2 linked regions of the Haloferula helveola genome follow. The main gene of each other region encodes a partner of the protein of the gene in region 2 in a complex. Links are inferred from orthologs where the notes say so. Each region holds a gene or a part of one and is shown on either strand. Other genes may lie near its edges. The genes, in order: HAHE_RS15505 and fabF.

Region 1 (5,945 bases), 540 kb from region 2 along the record:
ATTCAGGACAAGCGGCTGCTCTCGCGAAAAAAGCAGCTACGCAAAGGTCCGTCGCCGAACGACTGACCTTCCGAAGCAGCTCCGTCCCCCCTCAGAGACCCGCGCTGCCGATCTGCTCGTCGTCCTCGGCGTGCCGCACGCCGTGGCGCAGCCTGAGATCGTCGAGGCAGGCATCGACGAGCCCCTCATCGAGATGGTGGATGTCCTGACCGCGGCCGAGTTCGCGCAGCAACAGCACGGTCAGTTCGCCGCCCAGATGCTCGCGGAATTCCTCGAGACCTTCGTGAACCCGACGGCGACCGTTGGCATCGCGCAGATCGAGCGCATCGTGCCACAAGGGCAGGCGCAGCGTTTCAAGAACGTCGAGCACGCGTTCGGCATCGCATTCGCGGAGAAGTCCGCAGCGTGCCGAATAGAGCGTATCGAGGGCCACCCCGGTCGCCACCGCATGCGCATGGCTGACCGTGAAATTGCTGAGCTGCTCAAGCTTGTGGGCCGACCAGTGGCCGAAATCGAGCGGGCGGCTGCTGCCGGTTTCGAACGGATCGCCGCCCTCGGCGATGTGCCGGGCGTGGGCGAGTGCCGAGCGCTCGACGCATTCCTCGAACGGAGCGGTCTCCAGCGCGGCCAAAGCCTCTGAATTCCGGAAGATCCAATGGAAGAACTCACCGTTCTTCACCAACGCGACTTTCACCGCCTCGATCAGGCCCGAGCGCTGCGTCTCCTCATCCTGACTCTGGAGAAACAGAAAGTCATTCACAACGGCGTAGGGCACCGCGAAAGCACCGATCCAGTTCTTCTTTCCGAAGCCGTTGATCGCGCATTTCACACCCACCCCGCTGTCGTCCTGCGAAAGGGTCGTCGTCGGAAACCGCACCAGCCGGACACCGCGGTGAGCGGTCGCCACGGCGAAACCCACGGCATCTAGAAACGCACCGCCTCCGATGACGATGACGTAGGAGTGACGATCGATGTGCTCGTCGTCGATCTTGGTCCAAACCCTCTGGACGAGAGCATCATCCACCTTGACCTCCTCTCCGCCCGGAAGCACCGAAACCCCTCGCCAGTCATGGCCGAGATCGGCGAAATAGCCGGCGATCTGCCGCTTCAGTTCCGGCCAAGCCGCTGCGACCGCCTCCTCGACGAACACCAGCACGCGACGTCCGCCACCTTCCTCAAGCAGTTCGGCAAGGAGCCGGTTGTCCGGTGCGAACGCTCCGCGGGTGAAGCAAATCCGGTGCTGGAAGTTGACCGGAATCTGGAAATCATGTCGGGACATGGGCTGTTGGAAAGATGCCCTTTCTACGGCCGGATTCCAATGATTCTTAGCGCCATGTGGCGCTGGCCGTGTCAACCGCGACCGGCGCGATTTCGCGCTGGCGGATTGTCGCCCGATCGCCGCAGGCTGCCGCCGTGACGGAGACCCTGTTTGAAACGAAGTGGCTTGGCCTGTACCGCATCGGCCACTGGGATTTCGTGCAGCGCCCGAACTCCGAGAGCTGCGTCGGTATCCTGGCCGTCACCGGGGACCATGAGGTGCTGCTGGTCGAGCAATTCCGCATCCCCTTGCAGCGCCGGGTGATCGAGATCCCTGCGGGACTGGTCGGGGACGAGGTCGAGCACGAGGGAGAGTCCATTGCCGAGACAGCCCGCCGCGAGCTACTCGAGGAAACCGGCTACCAGGCCGGCAAGATCGAGCCGCTGATCGTCTCGCCGACATCCGCCGGCATGGCACGAGAACTCACCCACCTGTTCCTTGCCACCGAGCTCGAGCAGGTCGGCCCCGGCGGAGGCGTCGGCAACGAGGATATCCAACTCCACCGGGTTCCGGTCGCGGACCTCCGGACATGGCTCCGGGCCAAAGAGTCGGAAGGCCTGCTGGTCGACTTCAAGATCCACGCGGCACTCTGGGCAGCGGATCTGCGCTGAGCAGACGGTCCTTACTCCCCACCCGCTTCTTCCCACTCGCCGAAGCGACGGAACTTCTCGTAGCGGCCGTCGAGCAGCTTCTTCACCGGAAGTTTTTCAAGCTCCTCGATCTCGCTCAGCACGATCTCGCCCAGTGCAGCGGCGGCGGCCTTGTGATCATGGTGCGCGCCTCCCTCGGGCTCGGGGATGATCCCGTCGATCAGTCCGAGCGAAAGCAGATCGGGAGCGGAGAGTTTCATGGCCTCGGCGGCTTCCGGCGCGTGCTTGCGATGCTTCCAGAGAATTGCAGCACAGCCTTCGGGGCTGATCACCGAATAGTAAGCGTTCTCCATCATCAGCACCCGGTCGGCGACCCCGATGCCGAGCGCGCCACCGGAACCTCCCTCACCCAGGACCACCGCCACGACCGGCACCTTGAGGGTCATCATCTCGCGCAGGTTGTAGGCGATCGCCTCGGCGATATTCCGTTCTTCGGCACCGATGCCGGGGTAAGCGCCGGGCGTGTCGATCAGGGCGACCACCGGGATGCCGAACTTCTCGGCGAGCTTCATCAGGCGCATTGACTTGCGGTAGCCTTCCGGATTCGCGCTGCCGAAGTTGCGCTTGAGATTCTCTTTGGTGTCGCGGCCCTTCTGATGGCCGAGGACGACCACCTTCTTGCCATTCAGGCGGGCGAAACCGCCGGGCATCGCCAGGTCATCGCCGATCCGCCGGTCGCCGTGGAGCTCGCAGAATTCCGAGAACGCATGAGCGAGGTAATCGAGCATGAAGGGCCTCTGGGTATGACGTGCGATCTGCACCCGCTGCCATGGGGTCAGGTTGAGGTAGATCTGCCGACGGGTTTCGGCGAGCTTGCCCTCCATCGTGGCGATTTCTCCGGACATGTCGATGTCCTGCGAATCGGCTTTGGCACGGAGTTTCTCCAACTCGCGTTCGAGTTCGACGATCGGCTTCTCAAATTCCAGCAACTGCATCGGGATCGGGGTGCGGGCGGCTCGGTGCCAGGAGGCTAACGGGCGGACGAGCGGATTTCCACCTCATTCCCCGTCCGAGTCAAGAGGGCCAATTCCTCCATATCGGCGGGATCGAGGTAAAATCCGCGGGCCAGCTCCTCGGGATCGGCATTTTCGGGAATGGCCGCAATGACAAGCGGCATGCGCTCGATCGTGATCACCTTGGACGCTCCCCGGTATCCGGGCGTTGCGGGTCCGTAGCGACGTCCCTCGCGAACAGCACTCTTGCCGGCGATCGTGGTCTTCTGATCCCCTCCGGGAGCGCCGACCACCGCCTTGAGCGGAAATTCCTTCACAAACACCCCACCGTCCCAGACGGAGAGCGCCTCGCGCTTCGGCTCGATGAGCAGGCGAAATTCCAGCGGCATCACCATCAGCTCATCGCCGGGTTGGAGCGAGTTCAGGTCCATCAGGGCGTTCAGATACATCAGCATGTCGAGGCTGGTCCGGTGCTTGGCCGTAATGCCCAGGTAGGAATCGCCCCGCACCACCGTGTAGACCGACTTGTTCTCCAGATTCGCGGTCGAGAGCACCTCATCCAGGTTCATCTCGCCAACAATCCGACGGGCCTCGGGTGCCGCCTTCGAGCGGGGGTAGATGCTCACGACCGTTCGGAGCCGGTCGCGCGCGCCCGCGAGATCGCCGATCGCGATCATTTCGCGCGCCTTCTCGAAGACCTTCATCCCCGGATCGATGTCCGGCATGTCCGAGCCGGCCTGCGGGAGGGCGACCATCGGCTGCGAATCAACCGTCACCGGGACCAGTTCGGCGAAGAACCCTTCCATCGGCTCCTCGCGGACGTGCCGGACAAGGAGGATGGTGAAGACCACCGCAGCCATCACCATGAGGCCCGCGATAATCCTGATCAGCGTCCAGAGACTCATCCGCCGCCGATCATTCAGAGAAGACCCCGGCGCTGGAAGTCGAAACGGTTGATCGGGATCGAGTGCATGATCATGTCGAGAGCGAACTTCACCACGGAGACCTCCCACGCGTCGTCCACGCCCTCGATCACCGCTTGGGCCGGATTGCCGCGCTGCCGGGCATCCTCGAGCACACGCTCGCGCACCTGCTCGATCGGGTCGTGCACGATCTCTTCGCTCACCGCGCTCCGGGCGAACCGGAATCCGTAGTTGAGAAAGGCCATGTCCTTACCCTCCGATTTCATCTTCTCGACCATCCGCTCGATCCTTTCCTTGGCGGTCGGATCGAACCCCTCCAGCTCGAGTTCGCTATAGGCGTCCGGCTTCACCAGCCGCGGCCGCACGGCCTCGACGTCACCGCTGCGGATCCGGATCTCGCCGGTCCGGTCCATCAGCTCGCTGAGGAGGAGGAACTCGAACCGGGTGTCGCCGAACGTATCGATGCGACGGTCCGGCTCCAGCAGCACGCGCGTGGTTTCCATCGCGTACTGGACGTCGTCGGGTGAATGCATGCCCAAATCTCGCTCGTTCCGTGCCGATCGCAAAGAAAACGGGCGGTCCCGGGTGATCCGGGGCCGCCCGCTTGAAAGTCGCTTTGAGGGAAATCAGCCCTGCGCGCCCTTCACGTAGGTGATCACATCACCCACGGACTGGAGCTTTTCGGCCTCCTCGTCGGGAACCTCGATTTCGAACTCTTCCTCGAAAGCCATCACGAGCTCCACCGTGTCGAGCGAATCCGCGCCGAGGTCCTCGATGAACTTTGCTTCCGGGGTCACTTGGTCGGCATTCACGCCGAGCTGGTCGACGATGATGTCCTTCACGCGGTCTTCGATACTCTTGTCAGACATGGATGTGCTTGTGGTGATTGCGTTGGGGAGGGATTACGCGATCTGGCCCGATCTTGGCAACCCCGAAAACCTTTGAAAAGCAGGCGATTCAGACATCCGAGGGCTTCTCCGGCGGGGGTTCGCTCGATTCCCCCTCGTAGTCGATCAATTCTCCGGAGAATCCGGCCCGAACCGCTTGGATCAGCTTTTCGGCGGGCTCGCCGTCGTCGTGCTTGAAGCCCCCGTAGGTCAGGCCGTCGATCCGGATCTTGCGCTCGCCACCGGAGCCGTTGTCGCTCCACGCAAACGCCAGCCCCTTGCTCTTCCACCTCCGCAGGTCAAGGCGGACCAAATCGCCAAGTTCGACCGGCTTCCCACCGGCCGGCTGGAGCGTTGTGCCGTCGAGCACGATTTTGCGCGCCATGGTGCGGAGCAGAAGGAACAAGGCCCCAAGGAATAGGACCAGACAGATCCAGAAAACCACCCATTGCTCGAAAATTTCCCGCTCCGTGTGGGCATGCTCGGGGGCTTCCTTGACCAGATTCAGCTGGTCTCGGATGGGGTCGAACAGATCCCGCTCCGGATTCCCCAGTCCCGCGGACATGGCATCGTAGTCGGAGAGAAGCTCCGGCCACTTCACGGACTCCACCGTTCCCTCCGGAAGCAGGTTCCGATTCTCGGGAAACTCGACCTCCTGGATCTCGGCAAAGCGGCGCCACTCGCTTGGCGACATCTCGTCCTTGCGCTCGCCGAACTCGGCCACCGCCCGCTCGACCGCCTTCCAGACGTAATAGGAAAGGTTCTCCTCACGGTATCCCGAACGCCCGTCCTTGAAGAACATGGCCGCGAAAATCCCGAACATCAGGATCATCGCCGCCGCGCGCAGCAGGAACCAGGGTGTGGGTTTGCAGACGATCCGCTGACTCATGGGTTTCCTGCGCAGAAAAACCACGGGAGCCGGAATTGGCAAGCCCTCGCCGCCGATCCGCTTTTGACCTCGCCGCCGCCCGCCTCCATGCTCACCGCAGCCGATGGCCTTCTCCGAACAATTCGAGTCCCTTCTCGCCCGCCCGACCCCGCTGATGCGGCGCTTCCGGGGACTTCTCGATCCGTGCACCGACGCGCGCCTGGAATCCATGGCCCGCGAGTCGGCCGCCACCACCCGCAGGCACTTCGGCCGGACGATGCGCCTCTTCGCCCCCCTCTATCTGTCGAACGAGTGCGTCAACAACTGCAGCTACTGCGGATTCTCG
Region 2 (6,074 bases):
AGACCGAACTCTCCTTCTACCAAGACGCCCAAAAGAAGGAACTCTTCTCTCTCAAGGAGGAGCTGTTCTTCACCATCGACGAGAAGGCCAACGACGCCGACCTCATGGAGAAGGGCCGGGAGTATCTGTCACCGGACGACCCGGAGTCCTTCGTGCTTCCGGACCTCGGCAGCATGCTGGCCGAGATCGATGCCGATCCGGAGCTGACCGACGAGGAACGCGTCGCCCAGAAGGAAAAGGCCCAGGACCAGATGTCCCATCAGGCGGAGAAGATGCACAACATCTCCCAGCTGCTGAAGGCCTACTGCGTTTTCGAGAGGGACGTGCAGTACGTCGTCGAGGACGGCAAGGTGATGATCGTCGACGAGAACACCGGCCGGAAGATGCCGGGACGCCGCTGGTCGGACGGACTGCACCAGGCGGTCGAAGCGAAGGAGAACGTCACCATCGAAAAGGAGACGCAGACCTACGCGACCATCACGATTCAGAACTACTTCCGTCTCTACGAGAAGCTCGCGGGCATGACCGGCACGGCCGAAACCGAAGCCGCCGAGTTCTCCGACATCTACAAGCTCGACGTCCTCCCGATCCCGACCAACCGGCCGAACCAGCGCGAGGACCTCAACGACCAGGTCTTCAAGACCCGCCGCGAGAAGTACAACGCGGTGATCAACAAGATCCAGGAGTCGCATACCAAGGGCCAGCCGGTGCTTGTCGGCACGGCCTCGGTCGAGGCATCCGAAACCGTTTCCCGGATGCTCCAGCGCGCGCGCATCCCCCACACCGTCCTGAATGCCAAGATGCACCTGCAGGAGGCGGAGATCGTCGCCGCCGCCGGCCAACGCGGTGCGGTGACCATTTCCACCAACATGGCGGGTCGCGGCACCGACATCAAACTTGGCGCAGGCGTCGCGGATGTCGGCGGACTGTTCGTCATCGGCACGGAGCGCTACGAGTCCCGCCGTGTCGACCGCCAGCTGCGCGGCCGTTGCGCGCGTCAGGGCGACCCGGGCATGAGCCAGTTCTACATCTCCTTCGAGGACGACCTGATGCGGAACTTCGCCGCCGCGGAGCGCATGACATCGATGATGGAGCGCTTCGGCATGGAAGACGGCGAGGCACTCGAGCACTCATGGCTCAACCGCTCGGTCGAAACCGCCCAGAAGCGCGTCGAACAACGCAACTACACATGGCGGAAGCGGATTCTCGAATTCGATGACGTGATGAACAAGCAGCGGGAAGTCGTCTATGGCTACCGCAACGAGGTCCTCAGCACCGAGAACCCGCGCGACCTCGTCAATGAGATCATCGATAAGTCGATCCCCGAGCACGTGGAGGAATTCCTCAGCGGACGCGACGAGGAATCGCCCGACTACAACGAACTGCTTCACTGGGTGAACGCCACCCTGCCGATCCGCATCGAGCCGGGAGACCTCGACCTCGCGAACAGCAGCGCCGAGGAGATCTCGAACTTCCTGATCAAGCGGGTGAAGGAGACCTACGAAGTCCGCGTGTCCAACCTGCCGCCCGAAATCCTCGAAGGCGAGGAGCGGCGGATGATTCTGGTCGCGATCGACCGCCAGTGGCAGACGCATCTTTACAATATGGACGCGCTCCGCGAGGGCATCTCGTTCCGCGCCCAAGGCCAGAAGGATCCGCTCATCGAATACAAGAACGAGGCCTACAAGCTGTTCATCACCCTGATGGACGGCATCGAGCGCGAGGCCCTGCAGAACCTTTTCCGCTCGGCCTCCAAGATCGAGGAGTTCCTCAATCAGCTCCACTCGCAGCAGACCCAGCTGCAGAGCGCGGGCGACGGGATCAGCGAGGCGAACGTCGCGACCAGCGGCAGCTCGGGCAACCTGAATCCCCAGGCTGGCGGCGGCGGCAAGGACCTGAAGCTCAACCTGCCGAAGCGCAAGCCGCCGTCGTTCAACGTCGAGACGGTCGGCCGCAACGCCCCCTGCCCCTGCGGCTCGGGCAAAAAATACAAGCAATGCTGCGGCCGGGAAGCGTAAGCGCTGAGCCGGACAAGGACCGCCGAATCCCCTGAATTCCGGGATTTCGGGCCTCCCGATGGGGATCCGGCCCTACCAATTCCCGCCTTGACAAGGCCTGCCTCGCGGATAGCCTCCGCGCCCCGACTCAAAAGGAAACCGAAAGAAGCAAGAATGAGCGACAAAAGCATGCGTGGAGTGAACGTCAAAAAGGGCGAACCGGTTGACCGGGCCCTGAAGCGCCTCAAGACCAAACTCGATACCGAAGGGATTCTCGAGGAAATGCGTCGTCGCCGGGCCTTCGAGTCACCGACCCAACGCAAGCTCCGCAAGCAACGCACCGCTCCGAAGCGTCACAAGGTGCGCTGGCGCTACATGAGCCCCGCCCAGGAAGCCAAGGCGGAGGAACAAGCGGCGGCAGCAGCCAAGGCTCCCTGAGCCCCTCTTCCCTGAGTCGAACGGATTTGAAAAAGCGGATGCCTCCCGGCATCCGCTTTTTTCGTGGAATCGATCGAAGCAATGGCAGGAACCGTTGCAGGTCCTGAGGAGTTTCCTTCCTTTACGCCTTGGCGTCTTGGCGGTTCCAAATCTCCGGAGCATCGGAGAACTAGACCGAAAGAGTTCTCGAGGAGAGCGGCTTTGCAAGCTGCTGACTCCTCCGGGTTCCCGGCCCCCGAACCATGCGGCTTGAAAAGCCGCTCTCCACATTACGCGTAGCGTTTGACCAGCAGCGAGGCGTTGTGTCCGCCGAAGCCGAAGCTGTTGCTCAGGGCCACATCGACCTTCTGCTCGATCGCGGTGTTCGGCACGCAATCGACAGCGCACTCGGGGTCCTGGTTATCGACGTTGATCGTCGGAGGAATCACACCGTCACGGATCGCCATCAGGCAGGCGAGCAACTCGGCGCCACCGGCAGCTCCGAGCATGTGTCCGGTCATCGACTTGGTCGAACTGACCTTGAGACCGTTGCGGACATGATCGCCGAAGGCGAGCTGGATGGCCTTCACCTCCGCAACATCTCCGAGACCGGTCGAGGTCGCGTGAGCATTGAGATAATCGACGTCTTCCGGATTCAGCCCGGCGTGGCGCAAGGCCATCTGCATCGCGCGGGCCGGACCCGATCCGTCCGGAGAAGGAGCGCTCAGGTGGTAGGCGTCGGCACTCGCACCGTAGCCGGCCAGCTCGGCGATGATCGTCGCACCACGGCGCTTGGCGTGCTCGAGCTCCTCAAGCACGACCACACCGGCACCCTCGCCCATGACGAAGCCGTCGCGGTCCTTGTCGAAGGGCCGTGAAGCCGCCTGCGGATCGTCGTTCCGCGTGCTCAGCGCACGCATGCTGCCGAAGCCGGCAAGACCGCAGGGCAGGATACTCGCTTCGGCACCGCCGGCCACCATGGCGTCGGCGTCGCCGAATTTGATGATCCGCCACGCTTCACCGATCGAGTTGTTCGACGTCGCGCAGGCCGTCACGATGGCCATGTTCGGACCACCGAGCCCGAACTCCATGGAAAAGATTCCGCTGCCGATGTTGGCGATCATCATCGGGATCAGGAAAGGCGACACCTTGGCGCCCTCCTTCTCGACCAGCTTGGCGTGCTCGTTCTCAAGCGTTCCGAGGCCACCGATACCGCTGCTGACAATCGCACCGACACGGGTCAGGTCGAGACCTTCGGTTTCCCCGATCCCGGATGCGTCGTAGGCCATACGGGCGGCGCCGACGGCGAGCTGGACGTAGCGGTCGGCACGACGGGCATCCTTCGGATTCCGGAAGTAGCTCTCGGCGTCGAAGTCCTTCACCTCGCCGGCGATCTGGCAGCCGTAGGGGCTCGGATCCAGGTGGGTGATCCGGCCGATCCCGCTGCGACCTTCCTTCATGCCGCTCCACGTGGTTTCGGCATCGTTGCCCAACGGACTCACGCAGCCCACTCCGGTGATCACAACTCGTCGTTCGCTCATCATAAATGTCGCCCTGACAGGGTCTTCGTCCTTAGAGGCTCCGCCGCCCGCGCGCAAGCCTCATCCCAAGGGCCGCGCCCCCCTCCGCTCGGTCTTGGCCCCACACTCGGGGCAGCTCTGCACGGCATCGCGTCCGGAGGCCTCGAAGACCGCCAGACAAAGGCGGCAGACCACCCGGTTCCGCAGCGAGCGGCGCTCCGCATTGACCGCTGACCAGCGGGAGATCCACGCGAAGAAGATGACCAGCACCATCGACGCTCCGAGGACTCCGACCGCGAGTTCCGTGAGGGACAGCTCGATCATCGTTCGATCACCGATTCGACCGCCATCCAGCCGGCCTTGCCCCCGTTTCCTGTGACCCTCGAGCGAGAAAGCCAGTCGATCACCGCCTCCTGTCCGTCGCGGACGTTGCGGGGCATGACTTCAAGCACGCGGCCGTCCTTGTCATACTGCAGAATGAATCGCCATCCGACTGGGCCGGTGGACGCCGCGCCTTCGAGCGCCAGCTTGGCATGCTGCAGTTCGACCCCGGACTCCGCCTGAAGCACCCGGGCACCCAGCAGCACCTCGCGGGGCGCGTCGGCCTCCGACTGTATTCCGGATTCAGGCAACGGCGGCAGCACGGCGGGACTTCCGGTGTCGCTTCCGAGTCCGGCCCCGTCGCCGTCAGGAATTTCCGCCAAGCGCGGCCGGTACGGAATTCCGGTATCGGTCGCCTGCCTCAGGGCGTCCCTCCTCAGAGCCGCGTACGACGGATCCGCAGCCGGATTCCAGCGCGAAGGAAACGGGCCGGCCTCCGTGGCCCGGCGTTCCAGCCATTCGCCACCCTCGGTATCCGAAACGATCATTAGCACCCCGCGCGACGGCTCTTCGGCATCCGGATCACCGATCCGGACCCGGACCACCGCAGCCAGTCCGACCGCCACGAAACCGACCAGCACCAGAGCGGTCACGAACGACATCGTGCTGGAAACCGGCACCCGCCAGTTGAAGGCGAGCCCGGACTCCTGATCGCGGCGCTGCAGCTTTTTCCGACCTCGGAACATCACTCCTTACCCAGGGATTTCCCGACAAGATACACGCGGAACCCGGCCTGCAGGGCTTCCTCCGCGACCCGTCGCTCGTACTCCGATGAAATCGATTGATCCGAACGGATGCAGACATTCGGAATGCCGGACGTCTCGGCCCGGATCTGCTTCAGGCGCTCGAGCAGTTCCTTCTCGCTGACCTGCTCCCGCTCCAGCCAGAGCACGGGCGGATTGCCGGGTGTCAGCGTGATGGTGCTCGCATCCGAAAGTCGCGCGATCTGGTAGCGCGAAACGGGAAGCTCCACCTGCACTCCCGACTGGCTCATGAACGACTGGCCGAGAAGCAACGCGACCAGCAGCAACGCGAACAGGTCGAAGATCGGAACCGCATGCAGGAATCCGACGCGCTCAGGCAATGTCCCGACGAGCTTCATCCCCTGCCGCTCCGGTCCTTGCGGGTCTCCATTTCATCGCGGATCGACACGATGCCGGTCTCGGCCCGCGCGTCGCAGATGATGTTCACCATTTCGATTCCCGTCCGCTCGATGCGGTGGAAGAGACGCTTCGCCCGGCCGAGGAAATACAGGTAGAAGAGATACGCCGGTATGGCGACGATCAGTCCGAAGCCGGTCGTCACCAGCGACTGGAACACGCCCTCGGACAGCTTCACGGAGGAAACCGCCTGGCCGCTGTCGCCGAGTTCCTGAAACATTTCGGTCAGACCGAGGACCGTCCCGAGCATCCCGGTCAGCGGAGCGATCAGCGCGACCGCGAGGATCGCCCGCACATTCTTCTCGATCCGCGGCACCTCGAGCTGTCCGGCTTCCTGGGCGACGTCGCGCAGGTCCGAGCGCTTCATGTGGTGCCGCAGCAGGATCGCGTGGGCCACCCGGGCCACCGGACCGGGCGAGCGGGCGGCCTCGTGCAGCGCCTCCGCGTAGGCCTTGCGGCGGGCGTGGTTCGAGAGCCCCACCAGCAGGTCACCGACGTTGATCCGCGCGCGGTGGAAGAAAAACAGGCGCTCGACGACGAAAACCGCTCCGAAGAACGCCAACCCGAGTTGCAGCCAGATGATCGGCCCGCCTCGCTCC

What was found.
Region 1: the proteins of fabF (region 2) and HAHE_RS15505 are in contact, whole or in part, in a solved structure (PDB 6OKG), measured with the Escherichia coli proteins. The link is inferred for Haloferula helveola from one-to-one orthologs.

The regions. Positions count from the first base shown.
Region 1 is NZ_AP024702.1:4,115,361-4,121,305, reverse strand. Bases 3,093-5,945 are described here. They hold HAHE_RS15505 (acyl carrier protein), read right to left. Parts: upstream 4,714-5,945; coding sequence 4,471-4,713; downstream 3,093-4,470. Other genes in these bases: thiH (2-iminoacetate synthase ThiH), read left to right, coding at 5,724-5,945; HAHE_RS15500 (hypothetical protein), read right to left, coding at 4,802-5,620; HAHE_RS15510 (hypothetical protein), read right to left, coding at 3,841-4,377; HAHE_RS15515 (LysM domain-containing protein), read right to left, coding at 3,093-3,826. Also shown: HAHE_RS15535 (peptide chain release factor-like protein), read left to right, coding at 1-66; HAHE_RS15530 (3-dehydroquinate synthase), read right to left, coding at 92-1,279; HAHE_RS15525 (NUDIX hydrolase), read left to right, coding at 1,348-1,929; HAHE_RS15520 (acetyl-CoA carboxylase carboxyltransferase subunit alpha), read right to left, coding at 1,941-2,903; more of HAHE_RS15515, read right to left, coding at 2,939-3,092. UniProt on the Escherichia coli protein: Carrier of the growing fatty acid chain in fatty acid biosynthesis.
Region 2 is NZ_AP024702.1:4,652,235-4,658,308, reverse strand. What follows is about bases 1,831-4,812. They hold fabF (beta-ketoacyl-ACP synthase II), read right to left. Parts: upstream 3,956-4,812; coding sequence 2,705-3,955; downstream 1,831-2,704. Other genes in these bases: HAHE_RS17560 (hypothetical protein), read right to left, coding at 4,255-4,812; HAHE_RS17565 (hypothetical protein), read right to left, coding at 4,016-4,258; rpsU (30S ribosomal protein S21), read left to right, coding at 2,172-2,435; secA (preprotein translocase subunit SecA), read left to right, coding at 1,831-2,018. Outside these bases: more of secA, read left to right, coding at 1-1,830; more of HAHE_RS17560, read right to left, coding at 4,813-5,001; HAHE_RS17555 (ExbD/TolR family protein), read right to left, coding at 5,001-5,417; HAHE_RS17550 (MotA/TolQ/ExbB proton channel family protein), read right to left, coding at 5,414-6,074. UniProt on the Escherichia coli protein: Involved in the type II fatty acid elongation cycle. Catalyzes the elongation of a wide range of acyl-ACP by the addition of two carbons from malonyl-ACP to an acyl acceptor.